3 regions of the Agrobacterium sp. DKPNP3 genome follow, and region 2 is predicted to be linked to each of the others. Evidence: riboswitches for the same ligand, from Rfam matches in the RefSeq annotation. Region 2 holds a riboswitch; each other region holds the start of a gene.

Region 1 (5,074 bases), on a different contig from region 2:
CGGCATTATCACGGCAGCCGGCAGCGCGCCGGTCAGTTTCGCCGTGGAAATTCTGAAAAGCCTCGGACTCTTTGGTCCGGAAGCCGAGGCGGAACTTCAGGTTTTTGCGGCGGAGCATGGGTGAGGCGCAGAGCGTTCTTCTGCCCTCCCTCCGTCATACCGGCCCTGAGCCGGTATCCAACCAGCCCAAGTCCTTGGGCTGAAAAGACTTCCCCCGCCGCGCAGACGCGCGTCGGCTGGATGCCGGATCAAGTCCGGCATGACGGTCGAGAAGAGGATGTCTCTCGCAAATCATCCTGCGCTATTCTCGATCAAGCACCCGGCACACGCGCGCCGCAAACTCCGGTCCCTCGCCTGAAATCGCGCGGCGGATATCGCGGCTGTTCAAATGCAGGCTGCGGCCGGAGGGCAAGTTTGAGCGTTTGATCTTGAAGATTGCCGCAGCGGCAAAAGCAGCTTCGTGGTCTTGAAAATAGGCAAGCGCCGCATGACGATCGGGGCTCGGCCCCAGCACCGCCTTGAAGGCGAGACGGTGCACGGCGCATAGCGCGCCGTGACCGGGAACGGCAAAACGCAGCGCATCGAGTTCCTCACTCCATTCCGCTGCGTCCTGCATGGTTTCAAGCCTGCTGGAAGCGCTTCAGGAACAACGCGCTCAACGTGCCGATGAGCGCCCAGAAGACGAAGCTGGTGACGGTGGCGGCGACGATGAACTGACGCTCGAGCGGCAGCGGCGCCAGCGCATGCTCGCCTTCCGGCGGCAGCGGCGCACCCACCACATGCGGCGCGACGATGATCACCAGCGCCAGAACAATCGCCCAGGGCTCGCGACGGAATGCGATCAGCGCAATGCCGCCCGCAGTTGCGGCAACGGTTGCAAGCCACCAGATCTGCCGTGATTCAAGGGCTGCGGCCGGGCTGCCCGGCAATTCCGGTGGCAGGCCGATCATAGGAGCAAGCATGACGGCGGCAAAGCCGGCAACGCCCCAGAGAAGGCCTTCGCGCCAGCCGGCATTGGTACCACGCAGCGACATGAGGCCAGTCAGCACCAGCGCGTAACCGATGGCGGTCAGCACATTGGCCGCGACGGTGTAGGCGGTGCGCTCGAAACCATCGGCTGGAGCCCATGCCTCGTCATTGTGCTCATGGGCAGGAGCCGCAGCGACCGGTGCAGGCGCATCATGGCTGTGCGGCGCTTCACCAGCGCTTTCAAAGGTTTCCGCCTGAAGGATGAGCGGCGTCGTGCCGACAGCCTGCATGGCGGAGACAGCGAAGCCGCCGACAATGCCGACGAGAATGGCGGTAAAGACGATGTTACGGAAGAAAGACATGCCGCTCCCCCCTCAGTGGCAGGGGAAGGCGTTGGCATGGCGCGTGTCATGCGCGGCATTGTGGACGGCTTCCACATGGGAAAAACCGACAAAACCGACTACGAACAGACCAAGCACGATCGCGGTGAGCGATTGCGCGAAGCTCGCTGTTTTTGCAGACGCGGCGGCATTGGCCGTATTCTGATTGATGGACATGGTGACCCCTCTCCGGCGCGACCCCGCGCCTTTGGACGCGGCCGGTCGGCAGAAGCCGCAAGACCGCATGCGATATACTTCACCACGGGGATACGAGACTGACACAGGGCGGCATTGATCCCGCCACCCTGAAATTCCGCTCTTCCGGACACCCCGCCGGCATGGACATTTCCGTGATGGCAGGTCTCCTGGCTTACGGGTCAAAACCTGAAACGCCTTCCCGGCATCGCTCTCGCCCTGAATGGGGCGAGATGGCTTGCCAGTGGCATTTCGTTTCAGGCTCTCCGCTCACAGTTGCGGGGGCAGCCACGAATGAGGATGTCTCCCTATCGTGTTCCCTTTTCACCTTCCGGAACGCCCGGAAGGAACCATCACAGGATTGTTATCCGATGGGCGAGAGCGGGAGTCAATGGTGGGCCTGATTTCGAACTGCACGCCGTCGCCTCCGCCTCCGTCACCCCGGACTAGATCAGGGGTCCAGCGCGATCAAGTCCTTGATCGTAAGAGACTCTTCTCACGGCGCAGACGCGTCGTGGCTGGATGCCGGATCTGGTCCGGCATGACGGCTGAGGATTACCGCGCCGGGATCGCCTTCAGATAGGCGGCAATCGCATCGCGATCTTCGGCGGTCAGATGCGCCATGTTCTGCTGCACCTTGACCATGGAGCCGCCGACACTGTCAAATTCAGGGGTAAAGCCGGTTTCGAGATAGCCGGCAATATCGGCCTTTGTCCAGCTGCCGATGCTCTGCGAACCGGGGGTAATGTCTGGAATGCGGCCCTCGCCTTCGGGATTGGGGCCGCCCGCCAGCCATTTGTCCGCCAGGAAGCCGCCAAGCGCATTGCGTGGCGTGTGGCATTCGCCGCAATGGCCGGGTCCTTCCACCAGATATTGGCCACGCAGCAGCTCGGCATTGGCGTTGGCAAGCTCGACGCGCGGCGGGGCGGCGGGGTCGAAATAAAGGAACTTCCAGCCGCCCAGCACCATGCGCATGTTGAAGGGGAACGGCAACTCGTGATCCGGCGCATCGTTCTGGCTGGCCGGCAGGGTTTTCAGGTATCCGAAGAGATCGTTGATGTCCTTCTGCGTCATGCGAGCATAGGACGCGTAGGGGAAGGACGGATAGAGATGCTCGCCATTCTTGCCGACGCCGCGCGTCATGGCATCGCCGAACTCCGCCAGCGTCCAGGCGCCGATGCCGTGCTGCGGATCGGAGGAGATATTTGGAACATGGAAGGTTCCGAAGGGACTTGGCAGCGCTTGTCCGCCCGAAAGCGTCAGTTGCGCCTCTCCCTTCGCATCGGATGCGGCGTGACAGCTGGCGCAGCCGCCGGCCCAGAACAGCGTTTCGCCGTTGGCGAGATCGGGGTCGCCCAGGCTGACCCAATGGCTTGGCGCCTGCCGTTCAGGCGCTGTAACCCAGGTAAATATGCCGTAGCCCGCAATCGCCGCAATCACGGCACCACCGACGAGTTTCGTCCAGATGGAGGACATGCCCCTCTCCCCAATCTCACCTGACCTGGCCAGGTGCCTTGCCTGCCGGAAAACGCCGCCTGTGAGCGGCGTTTCCAGATACGTCGCTTATTTCTTCAGACGGTAGGTCTGGTGGCAGGTGCCGCAATCGGCGCCGAGCGTCTTCATGGCCGTGGCAACGCCGGCCTGGTCGGTGGGCATATTGGCGAGAACCGCATCGGCGTCCGTCCCGAGCTTAACGGCCTTGGCCTTGAAATCATCGAAATTTTCCCAGATGGCCGGCGCTGCCGCGCTGCCGGTCTCGGTGCCAGCGGGAAACTGGTCAGGGAAAGCCTTCGCATTGGTGCTGATGGTTGTCACGGCAGTCTTGACGGTGTCCGCATCAAAGGGCTTCTCGCCCTTGGAGATCGCGGCAAGCGAACCCATGGCGCCACCGATCTGCTTCATCATGCCTTCGCGCTTTTCGACTTCGCCGGCAGCGTAGACCGCTCCGGCGCAAAGACAGCCGAACAGCATGGCCGCCGTGATGGTTTTCAGTTTCATACACTCTCTCCTTGATGCCGGCGAACGCCGGGCTTTGAACGCAACGCCGGGAGGATGCCCTGTCCCCATGGCGAAAAGAAGTCACATTGCGGTGAATTCTTCCAAGAAAACAGAAGTCTAGGCAGGATGACGACGCACATCACGCCGGCTCTATGGCCGGACGCTGACAGCAGGCTGAATGGGAATAACCGCCTGGAAGCAGGCGGCGCGGCCGATAAATGTCACTGAAGCCGGCGACGGAAGCAGCCGATGCCCCGATCAGAGCGCCAAAACGCGGTCTTCCTCACGGCCAAATCCCCGAATCGCGATCCGGTCGGCAAACACATCGGCGATGGCAAAGGTATTGCGGTCGGGTGTATCGACCATGCCCTTGAAATTGACGAAATGGGTCTTGCCGAGCACGCCGTAATTGCCCTCGTGATTATGGCCGTTGAACCATGCGACGGCAGACGGGTGCGCACCGAGAATCTCGAGAATGCGTTGCGCATCCCACATATTGTGGGCGTTTTCCGGAAAAACCGGGTAGTGGCAGAAAACGACGACTTTTTCGCCTGTAGCATCCGCCTTTTGCAGAACCGACCGAAGCCAATCGAACTGCGCGTCACCCAGCGATGCATTCCAGTCCTGCGCATTGATTGCGCCTGCGTCCCTGAGGCGCTTCAGCCGTTCTTCGGCAAGCACACGGCGTACATCACCTGGCGGGGGCGCAAAAAGGCTGACCTCATTACCATCGAGAACCACGAAGCGGACATTGCCAATGGCGAAATCATGCCAGGGGGCAGACATGCCAAGGCGGGCATGGATAGCGCCGAGATGCTCGGGCGCGACCGAAAAATCGTGGTTGCCGGGTAGCATCACCGACGGGTGCCGAAGCCTGTCATAGACGCTGAGAATGACATCAAAACTCGCAAAGTCGCGATCGATGATATCGCCGAGCGTCACCACGAAGGCGAGGTCCTCGGCGTTGAAGACATCGATGGCGGCAGCAAGTTTTGCAGGGCTTTCGCGATAATAGCGGCCCATGTCGGGACGCGGATCGACATCGGCATATTGGGGATCGGCGACAATGCCGAAGGAGAAGAGAGGCGTGCTTTTTTCAGTCATGATGCGCCGCGATAAACCCGGCGGATGACAGGCTTGTGACAGTGCACGGTCGGCCAGAAAGCAGAACACCCGGCGCGATGGCCGGGTGCTCAGGAATTCGGTTGTTGAAGCCTTACTTGGCAGCGGCTTCGTAACGCTCCAGGACGTAGTCCCAGTTGATGAGGTTATCGACGAATGCTTCGAGGTACTTCGGACGCAGGTTGCGGTAGTCGATGTAGTAGGAGTGTTCCCAGACGTCGACGCCGAGGATCGGCTCTGCACCGTGCACCAGCGGGTTTTCGCCGTTCGGGGTCTTGGAGATTTCGAGCTTGCCGTTCTTGACGGAGAGCCATGCCCAGCCGGAGCCGAACTGCGTGGTGCCGGCAGCGATGAAATCCGCCTTGAATTTGTCGTAACCGCCGAGATCGGATGCGATCGCCTGCTCGAGC
Region 2 (5,074 bases):
CCGTAGCACGCGCAGCCGCTTTCGGCTCGAAGGTGGTGATTCTTGACGAGCCGACAGCCGCTCTTGGCGTCAAGGAAAGCCGGCGCGTCCTTGAGCTCATCCTCGACGTCCGCGCCCGTGGATTGCCGATCGTCCTGATTTCGCACAACATGCCGCATGTGTTCGAGGTGGCGGATCGCATTCATATCCATCGGTTGGGCAAGCGCCTCTGCGTCATCAATCCGAAGGATTATTCGATGTCCGACGCAGTCGCCTTCATGACCGGCGCCAAGGAAGCGCCGAAGGAAACGCTCGCCGCATGACGTTGAAGCTCGTAACGATCGTTGAAGACGTTCTTCGACGGGCAAAGGGCCAGTCCCGTTTCATCGTTGCCATTGCCGGCCCCCCAGGGGCCGGCAAATCCACGCTGGCGGATGCCCTGTGTGATGCTCTCATCGCACGTGGCGAAACGGCCGCCGTGCTTCCCATGGACGGCTTCCATATGGATAATGGCATCCTTGAAGAGCGGGGGCTTTTGCCGCGGAAGGGTGCGCCGGAAACATTCGATGTCCGTGGCTTTCTGGATATCGTCTCTGCCGTTCGGCAGGGCGGGCAGGAAGTGCTGGTGCCGGTTTTCGATCGTTCCCGAGAAATCGCCATCGCCTCTGCCCGTGCCATCGCGCCTGAAACGCGCTTTATTCTGGCTGAGGGCAATTATCTACTGCTCAACGAAGCGCCCTGGACAAGGCTATCCGACCATTTTGATTTGAGTGTCTTTGTAGGACCTTCCGTGACCGTTCTGGAACAGAGACTGCGTGACAGATGGCTGGGCTTTGGCCTCGATGCGGCTCAGATTCACGCCAAGCTTTTCGAGAACGATCTTCCGAATGGAAAACGGGTGATTGAAAACGCCCGCCCGGCCGATATCCACATCGACATCTGGGAATAGATCGACGTTCCCCGAACATCACGTGTTTCGCGCCGTTTAGCGGCTGTCGCTCTGCAATGAATCTTTTTGATCCACAGGGGCCAGCTTTCGCGTCGTCTACTGGTTGACGGCAGGATTTCCTCATATACTATATCTAGTGTTCAAGGTTCTTCCGATTCGCAAGGGTTGGGAGCTAAGACGGGAATTCGGTGCGTTACGCCATTGAGGCGGAACAAGGCCGAAACTGCCCCCGCAACTGTAAGCGGCGAGCATCGTTCCGATTTGAGTCACTGGGGCTGAAAGCTTCGGGAAGGCCGGAATGAATGTTGTGACCCGCAAGTCAGGAGACCTGCCTTGAGCGCAAACGTCCACGGGCGGGGTGTCCGGAGGAAGGTGTATCGCGCAAATGACTTGCGTGCGCCCTTTTCTGCCCCCTCCATAACAAGCTTCGGGGTGAAGTCATGCCAGTGCATATTTTTAAGTTGCTACGCTCCTCAGCGTAGGGAGCGACTTCTGGTGCTTGAAGCGTGCCCGAAAAATCAATCTGTTTTCATTCGGATCGCACGAACTTTCAAACACCAATCATCACCTGAATGACAGAACCATCACCGTCCGGTTGCGATTGCAATCGGCAAGGCTTTGCCGCGTCCAAAATTGGCTTCGAGAGGGAAATTATGACCGTCACCGTTTACAGTAAACCCGCCTGCGTCCAATGCACCGCCACTTATCGCGCCCTCGACCGTATCGGCGTTCCCTATGAGATATTGACATTTCCGAAGATGCGGAGGCGCTCGACCACGTCCGTGGCCTCGGCTACATGCAGGTTCCCGTAGTCGTTGCCGGCGAACGCCATTGGGCGGGTTTCCGGCCGGATATGATCGGCGCGATCAGCTGAGGCGGCGGGCGATGAGCCTGATCGTCTATTATTCCAGCCGTTCTGAAAACACTCATCGTTTCCTTCTGAAACTGGGGCGGCGGTTGCTTCGCCTGCCGCTCGGCGCTGAAGAGGATGTACCGCACGTGTCGGAACCCTATGTGCTCGTCACCCCAACCTATGGCGGCGGCGGCACCAAAGGGGCAGTGCCGAAACCCGTGATCCGGTTTTTGAACGAGCCCTCCAACCGCAACCTCATCCGCGGCGTCATTGCGGCGGGAAACACCAGTTTTGGCGCTGCCTTCGCATCCGCCGGAGATATCGTCTCGCGCAAATGCGCCGTGCCGTTTCTCTATCGCTTTGAGCTTCTCGGAACGGAAGAAGACGTCGCCAACGTCAAACATGGATTGGACCGATTTTGGACACGCTGACCGCTAGCGCATTGCGCAATGATACCAAACAGCCAACAGCCGCAAGCCAGAAGCCGCTTGATGCGGGCTTGGACTACCACGCACTGAACGCGATGTTGAACCTCTATGACGAGAACGGAAAAATCCAGCTCGACAAGGATCGGCTCGCTGCCCGTCAATATTTCCTCCAGCACGTAAATCAGAATACGGTGTTTTTCCATAACCTTAGGGAAAAGCTCGATTATCTGGTGACGGAGGGCTATTACGAGCAGGCGGTGCTGGACCAGTATTCCTTCAATTTCGTGCGCGATCTCTATGATAAGGCCTATGCGCGGAAGTTTCGCTTTCCGACGTTCCTCGGTGCGTTCAAATACTACACCTCTTACACCCTGAAGACCTTCGACGGGAAACGTTATCTGGAGCGTTATGAGGACCGCGTCTGCATGGTGGCGCTGGCTCTTGCGCGGGGTGACGAGCAGCTTGCCCGCGATCTGGTCGAAGAGATCATTTCCGGCCGTTTTCAGCCGGCAACGCCAACATTTCTCAATGCTGGCAAGAAGAGCCGCGGTGAGCTGGTCTCGTGTTTCCTGCTGCGCGTGGAAGACAATATGGAAAGCATCGGCCGCTCCATCAATTCGGCGCTGCAGCTTTCTAAACGCGGTGGTGGCGTGGCGCTGTCCTTGACCAATATTCGCGAATTCGGCGCGCCGATCAAGCAGATTGAAAACCAGTCGTCCGGCGTTATTCCCGTCATGAAGCTGCTGGAAGACAGTTTTTCCTACGCCAACCAGCTTGGTGCGCGTCAGGGTGCCGGCGCGGTCTATCTGCACGCCCACCACCCGGATATCATGCGCTTCCTCGATACCAAGCGCGAAAATGCGGACGAGAAAATCCGTGTCAAGACCCTGTCGCTCGGCGTTGTCATCCCAGACATCACCTTCGAGCTCGCCCGCAACAACGAGGAAATGTATCTGTTCTCGCCCTATGATGTGGAGCGGGTCTATGGGGTGCCCTTCACCGAAATCTCGGTGACGGAAAAGTACCACGAGATGGTCGCCGACAGCCGCATCCGAAAGAAGAAGATCAAGGCGCGCGAATTTTTCCAGGTCATCGCCGAAATCCAGTTCGAGAGCGGTTATCCCTATATCATGTTCGAAGATACGGTGAATCGGGCAAATCCGATTGCCGGTCGCATCAGTATGAGCAATCTCTGCTCGGAAATCCTGCAGGTCAGCGAAGCGAGCGCATTCAATGCCGATCTCTCCTATAGCCACATGGGCAAGGATATTTCCTGCAATCTCGGTTCGTTGAATATCGCCGCGGCAATGGATTCGGCCGATTTCGGCAAGACCATTGAAACCTCCATCAGGGCACTGACGGCGGTGTCGGACGTGAGCCACATTTCCTCCGTTCCGTCTGTTGAAAAGGGCAACGACGAAAGCCATGCCATCGGACTCGGTCAGATGAACCTGCACGGTTATCTGGCGCGCGAGCGCATCTTCTATGGCTCCGAAGAAGGCATAGATTTCACCAATATCTATTTCTACACCGTGACCTATCACGCTATCCGCGCCAGCAACCGGCTGGCGATGGAGAGAGGCCAGAGCTTCAAGGGCTTCGAAAACTCCAAATATGCTTCGGGCGAATATTTCGACAAATATACCGAACGGGAATGGCTGCCGGCGACGGAAAAGGTCCGCGACTTGTTCGAAAAGGCCGGCATCGCCATTCCAACGCAGGAAGACTGGAATGTTTTGAAGGGGGAGGTCATGGCATCAGGCCTCTATAACCAGAACCTTCAGGCCGTGCCACCGACAGGCTCGATCTCCTATATCAACCACTCCACATCTTCCATCCATCCGATCGTTTCCAAGATTGAAATCCGTAAGGAGGGAAAGATTGGCCGCGTTTATTATCCGGCTTCCTATCTCTCAAATGATAATCTTGAGTATTATCAGGACGCCTACGAAATTGGACCGGAAAAGATCATCGACACCTATGCGGCAGCCACCCAGCATGTCGATCAGGGCCTGTCGCTGACGCTGTTCTTCCGTGATACGGCCACGACCCGCGATATCAATCGGGCACAGATCTATGCTTGGAAGAAGGGCATCAAGACCATCTATTACATCCGTTTGCGCCAGATGGCGCTGGAAGGCACGCAGGTTCAGGGCTGCGTTTCCTGCACGCTCTGATTAGGGGGACAAGACAATGAACATCGCCGTAAAACCCGTGTCCCGTATCCGAGCGGTCAACTGGAACCGCATCGAAGACGACAAGGACCTCGAAGTCTGGAACCGCCTGACCTCGAACTTTTGGCTGCCGGAAAAGGTGCCGCTTTCCAACGATATTCCTTCCTGGGGAACGCTGAAACCGGAAGAACAGAAACTGACGATCCGTGTCTTCACCGGCCTGACATTGCTCGACACCATTCAGAATGGTGTCGGCGCGGTGCGCCTGATGGCGGACTCCGCAACACCGCATGAGGAGGCGGTGCTTTCGAACATCTCCTTCATGGAGGCCGTGCATGCTCGCTCGTATTCTTCGATCTTCTCGACCCTCTGCTCCACGCCTGACGTCGATGATGCCTATCGCTGGTCGGAGGAAAACGAGTTCCTGCAGCGCAAATCCGGGCTCATCATGCGAGAATATGACAGCGGCGATCCACTGAAGAAGAAGATCGCCAGCGTGTTTCTGGAGAGCTTCCTGTTCTATTCCGGCTTCTACCTGCCGATGTTCTGGTCAAGCCGCGCAAAGCTTACCAACACGGCGGACTTGATCCGCCTCATCATCCGCGATGAGGCCGTGCACGGCTATTATATCGGCTACAAGTTCCAAAGGGCGGTAGACCGCCTTAATGAAAACGAAAGGCAGGAGATCAAG
Region 3 (5,074 bases), on a different contig from region 2:
ATGACGAAGCTGTCGAAATCATCATGCTCGTGGTCAAGTTCGCCGTCATGATGGGTGCGGCGGTTTTCAATATCGTCTTCGACGGCAAGGCCAAGGCCGATCAGCACGGCAGGGTCGATGGCGCCATTGGAGGCCACGACGATCTTTGCCGCCTTCGGCAGATGGTCGAGAATATGCGCCTTGGCCTTTTCCAAGCCAGCAACGTCAAGAAGATCAGCCTTTGTGAGCACGATGAGATCGGCGCAGGCGACCTGATCCTCGAAAACCTCTTCGACAGGGTCGTCGTGGTCGAGCGCTTCGTCATTGGCGCGCTGGGCGGCGAGCGCCTCCATGTCGTGAGCCACCTGGCCCTCGGCAAGCGCAGCCCCATCCACCACGGCCACCACGGCATCGACAGTAACCCGGCTCTTGATGGCCGGCCACTGGAAGGCCTGTACCAGCGGCTTGGGCAGGGCGAGACCCGAGGTCTCGATGAGAATGTGCTCCACCTTCGGCTGGCGGCTGAGGATTTGTTCGATCGCAGGCTGGAAATCATCCGCCACCGTGCAGCAGATGCAGCCATTGGCCAGCTCGACGATGTTTTCCTCGGGGCAGCTTTCAATGCCGCAGCCTTTGAGGATTTCGCCGTCAATGCCGATGTCGCCGAACTCGTTGACGATGATGGCGAGCCGCTTGCCGTCAAGTTTTTCGAGAAGGCCGCGCAGCAGCGTGGTCTTGCCAGCCCCCAGAAAGCCGGTAACGATGGTGCAGGGAACGCGGTCCAGAAGGGTGCTCATGATCTCTCCTCGGTAAAATCGAAAGGCGGAATGCGCGCGACCATGCCGCGCTTTAAGGATTCGGGGCGGCCGCGCCACGGCATCAGGCCATCGGAGGCGGCAGCAAGCAGTTTCGCCCCGGCCAGCAAATCATCAGCGCCGTCGGTTGTCAGCCCGCCAAAGACGTAGGACCAGCCGTTGGCGCTGCGCAGCACGGCGCTGAGGCCGCGCTTGCAATTGGCAAGGCAGTTGACGGAACGAACCGTGACACCCGCTTCCTCAGCCTTTGCCATGACGGCTTCGACGAGGCGCGAACCCGGGCGCGGTTCCACATTGGCATCGGCTTCATCACGGCAGCTTCTGCAAATGAAAACGGTCACGCCGGGCGCCGTTTCGTCCTGCGTATTTCCGCTGGTGGAAGAAGATGTCGCTGAAATATCCAAGCCGTATCGTTTCCCGCGCCTTGCAAAAATCTTGGGGTGCGGATTTCAAAGACGGCACGCGGGTGGCCGCAAGCCGAACCTTCGAACGAACCGACTGACCGGAGCACCCCGCCCGGCAGACGTTTTTCCTGAAACGGCAGGTCTCCTGGCTCGCGGCTTGACGCCTTGGCACCGCCTTCCCGAACCCATTGCGGGTCCAGTGGCTTTACGGTGCGGGCTTACCGCTTACAGTTGCGGGGGCAGCCACGGAATGACCCATCGTTGGGGTGGAACCGTGTTCCCTCTTAGCTTTTCCCGTTGCCGGGAAAAGACCGTCAGTCCCTTACCCTTAGGCTGAACGGAAGCATGGGTCAATGCCGCGAGCCATCGGCACGGCAGATTGCCGGGTGCGGCAAATTGGGTATAGTCGCCGCTCCTGTGGCGGGCGACTCCGCACAGGTGGAAGAAGAGGAAATTGAATGACACGCGACATCAGCGCCAACGAAGCCGAGCGCCACCGGCAGAAAATGGTCAATCGCAAGACGGTGCAGGACGCCGAGGTTGCTGAAAAGACGATCGAAAAAGGTCTGCTGATGATCAATACGGGTCCCGGCAAGGGCAAGTCCACAGCGGCCTTCGGCCTCGCCCTGCGAATGCTCGGCACCGGGCGAAGGGTCGGCATCGTTCAGTTCATCAAGGGTGCCTGGTCGACAGGCGAACAGCAGGCCCTGAGCTTGTTCGGCGACAGGATCGTGTGGCGCACCATGGGCGAAGGGTTCACCTGGGACACGCAGGATCTGAAACGTGATGTCGCAGCGGCTACGAAGGCATGGGAGGAGGCCAAGGCTCTGATGGCCGATGAAACGATCGGCCTTCTGGTTCTGGACGAACTGAACATCGCCTTGCGTTACGACTACCTGCCGTTGGCGGAGGTTGTTGAGACACTGTCCAGCCGCCGGCCGGATTTGCACGTCATCGTCACCGGCCGCAATGCCAAGCAGCCGCTGATCGACGCGGCGGATATGGTGACGGAAATGACCCTCGTTAAACACCACTTCAAGGCGGGCGTGAAGGCGCAGGCGGGGATTGAATTCTGACATGGTTGCACGGGTGCTGATGTTTCAGGGAACGGGCTCGGATGTCGGCAAATCGCTGATGGTGGCCGGCCTTGCCCGCGCATTCACCCGACGCGGCCTCTCCGTCGTGCCGTTCAAGCCGCAGAACATGTCGAACAATGCCGCTGTCACCGCGGATGGTGGCGAGATCGGCCGTGCGCAGGCGCTACAGGCGCGGGCGGCGGGCGTGCCGCTTTCCGTGCACATGAACCCGGTGCTGCTGAAGCCGCAAAGCGAAACCGGCGCACAGGTGGTCGTGCAGGGCAAGATCATCGGTAATGCCAAGGCGGCCGATTATCAGCATATGAAGGCCGGGCTGATGCCGCGCGTGCTTGATAGTTTCGAGCACCTGAAACAACAGGCCGATCTGGTGCTGGTGGAAGGGGCTGGCAGCGCGTCCGAAATCAACCTGCGCGCCAACGACATCGCCAACATGGGTTTTGCCCGCGCGGCCGATGCGCCGGTGATCCTGATCGGCGATATCGACCGCGGCGGTGTCATCGCCAGCCTCGTCGGGACCAGGGCGGTGCTCGACGTCGATGACGTGGCGATGATCGAAGGTTTCATCGTCAACCGTTTTCGCGGCGATCCGGAGCTGTTTGCGGACGGGATGCAAATAATTTCGGAAAAGACCGGCTGGGCCTCCATCGGCCTTCTGCCGCACTTTGCCGACGCGAGAAAGCTGCCAGCGGAAGATGCGCTTGGACTTTCCGGCCCCACAGAGCTAAAACAGGACGCAAAAATCCGCATCGCCGTGCCGATCCTACCGCATATTTCCAATTTCGACGATCTCGATCCCCTCGACATGGAAGCGGATGTAGAACTCATCCGTATACGGCCCGGTGAGACGATCCCCGCCGATTGCCAGTTGGTTCTGCTTTGCGGCTCGAAATCCACAATTGCCGATCTTGCCGTGCTGAAAGATGCGGGCCTGGACATTGATATAAAGGCGCATGTGAGGCGCGGCGGCTACGTTCTCGGCCTTTGCGGTGGATACCAGATGCTTGGAAAAACCGTTGCCGATCCTGACGGCATCGAGGGACCGCCGGCGACTGTCGAGGGGCTCGGCCTGCTTGATGTCGACACGGTTTTGACGGGTGACAAGCGGCTCGTTTCCGTTCACGGCGCAAGTTTTGATGGCGTTAGTTTATCCGGCTATGAAATGCATGTCGGGGAAACCACGGGAATAGCGGGCGAACTGCCGTTTTCGACGATCAATGGACATGACGATGGCGCGATCTCACCCGATGGCCGTGTCTTCGGCACCTATATTCACGGTCTTTTTGCGGATGACAGCCAGCGCAGCGCGTGGCTGGAGCGTCTCGGCGGGCAGGGCACCGACCTGAATTATGATGCGCAGGTGGATGCGGTTCTCGACCGCCTGGCTGCTCATATGGAGCAGCACCTCGATCTCGACAGGCTGCTTGCTATAGCGCGATAAGGATCGCCAGAAGTCCGAACAGGCCGATCAGCAACAGATCCGCAATCCGCGCCAGCCGCAATGCTTTGCGAATATCACCGGCAACCAGCTCCGACCTTCCGCCTTCGCCCATGAAACGCGCTTCGATCATCTGCCCACCATAAGAGCGGGGACCTGCCAGCGCAAAGCCGAGCGCACCGGCCATAGCCGCTTCCGGCCAGCCGGCATTGGGGGAGCGATGATGGCGCGCGTCGCGGCGTATCGCGGCAATGGCATCGCGAGGGGATGCGCCCTCCACGAAAAATGCCGCGGCAACGAACAGAAAGCCGCTCAGTCTCGAGGCCGGCAGATTGACGAGATCATCAAGACGGGCGGAGGCCCAGCCGAAGGCCTCGTGACGCGGGGACCGATGGCCAATCATGCTGTCGGCCGTGTTGATTGCCTTGTAAGCAGCCCCGCCCGGCAGTCCCAGCAGACCAAGCCAGAGGGCCGGCGCAACGATACCGTCGGAGAAATTCTCCGCCAGACTTTCGATCGCTGCGCGGCAGATTGCAGCCTCATCCAGCCGTTGCGGATCGCGGCCGACAATCATCGACACCGCCTTACGGCCACCTTCAACACCCTCTTGTTCCAGAGCCGTGGCGACGGCCTCTACATGCTGTTCCAGACTCTTCTGCGCCGGAAGCGAGGCGCCGAAAACGGCAAGCAGCAAAAAACCCAAGGGCAGAAAAAGCAGAACGGACTGAGCAGACCAGGCGATGAGGAGCGTCAGCCCGACAAAAACCGCGAGCGCCGCCACACCTGCAGTTTTGCGCTGTGAAAATGACGCACTCTCCCGGTTCCATTTTCTGTCCATGAGCGCGATAAGCGAACCGATCCAGGTCACGGGGTGCCCGATGCGCCGGAACAGCCAGTTCGGATAGCCGGTGACGCGTTCGATCAAGAGCGACAGGAAAGCGAGAGCAAAGAACATGGGCGAGACAGTACCAGATAAGGCGAAAGCTGCGATCCGTCACGGCGGCAATCTCGGCAAGGCGCGTCTGATGTTTCCGGAAGCGCCTGAACCGTGGATCGACCTTTCGACAGGGATCAACCCGCACTCCTACCCGCATTCGCCCATTCCCGCCAGCGCATTCGCCCGCCTTCCGGAACCGAGTGCCGCAGAGGAACTGAAACAGCTGGTAGCAGCCCATTTCGGCGCGCCATCCGCGCGGCATGTAACGCTCTCTCCCGGCACCCAGATGCTGATGCCTCTGCTCGCGCAGATCGCCATCGATCGTGGAGCCCATAACGGTGCCGTGCTTTCGCCCGCTTATGCGGAACATGCCCGGACCGCGCGGATGGCGGGGCTTACCGTCACGG

Evidence for each region. Region 2 has a riboswitch for cobalamin ahead of nrdH (glutaredoxin-like protein NrdH). Riboswitches for the same ligand answer to the same signal wherever they lie in the genome.
Region 1: it holds a riboswitch for cobalamin, as region 2 does, so the genes downstream of both, ACUTJJ_RS13705 (CbtB domain-containing protein) here and nrdH (glutaredoxin-like protein NrdH) in region 2, are expected to answer to the same signal.
Region 3: it holds a riboswitch for cobalamin, as region 2 does, so the genes downstream of both, ACUTJJ_RS03370 (DUF1636 family protein) here and nrdH (glutaredoxin-like protein NrdH) in region 2, are expected to answer to the same signal.

Annotation. Positions count from the first base shown of each region.
Region 1 is NZ_JBQYSN010000044.1:25,445-30,518, forward strand. Features, by position in the region: gene ACUTJJ_RS13690 (type 1 glutamine amidotransferase family protein) at 1-124, shown strand, start outside; gene ACUTJJ_RS13695 (hypothetical protein) at 302-616, opposite strand; gene ACUTJJ_RS13700 (CbtA family protein) at 621-1,331, opposite strand; gene ACUTJJ_RS13705 (CbtB domain-containing protein) at 1,344-1,526, opposite strand; cobalamin riboswitch at 1,688-1,914, opposite strand; gene ACUTJJ_RS13710 (c-type cytochrome) at 2,100-3,020, opposite strand; gene ACUTJJ_RS13715 (c-type cytochrome) at 3,108-3,542, opposite strand; gene ACUTJJ_RS13720 (metallophosphoesterase) at 3,801-4,646, opposite strand; gene ACUTJJ_RS13725 (superoxide dismutase) at 4,759-5,074, opposite strand, start outside.
Region 2 is NZ_JBQYSN010000087.1:12,298-17,371, reverse strand. Features, by position in the region: gene ACUTJJ_RS19860 (ATP-binding cassette domain-containing protein) at 1-302, shown strand, start outside; gene ACUTJJ_RS19855 (nucleoside triphosphate hydrolase) at 299-928, shown strand; cobalamin riboswitch at 1,055-1,278, shown strand; partial or broken gene nrdH (glutaredoxin-like protein NrdH) at 1,582-1,802, shown strand; gene nrdI (class Ib ribonucleoside-diphosphate reductase assembly flavoprotein NrdI) at 1,814-2,212, shown strand; gene nrdE (class 1b ribonucleoside-diphosphate reductase subunit alpha) at 2,224-4,386, shown strand; gene nrdF (class 1b ribonucleoside-diphosphate reductase subunit beta) at 4,403-5,074, shown strand, end outside.
Region 3 is NZ_JBQYSN010000007.1:3,286-8,359, forward strand. Features, by position in the region: gene cobW (cobalamin biosynthesis protein CobW) at 1-776, opposite strand, end outside; gene ACUTJJ_RS03370 (DUF1636 family protein) at 773-1,198, opposite strand; cobalamin riboswitch at 1,317-1,529, opposite strand; gene cobO (cob(I)yrinic acid a,c-diamide adenosyltransferase) at 1,657-2,274, shown strand; gene ACUTJJ_RS03380 (cobyric acid synthase) at 2,276-3,733, shown strand; gene cbiB (adenosylcobinamide-phosphate synthase CbiB) at 3,720-4,685, opposite strand; gene cobD (threonine-phosphate decarboxylase CobD) at 4,684-5,074, shown strand, end outside.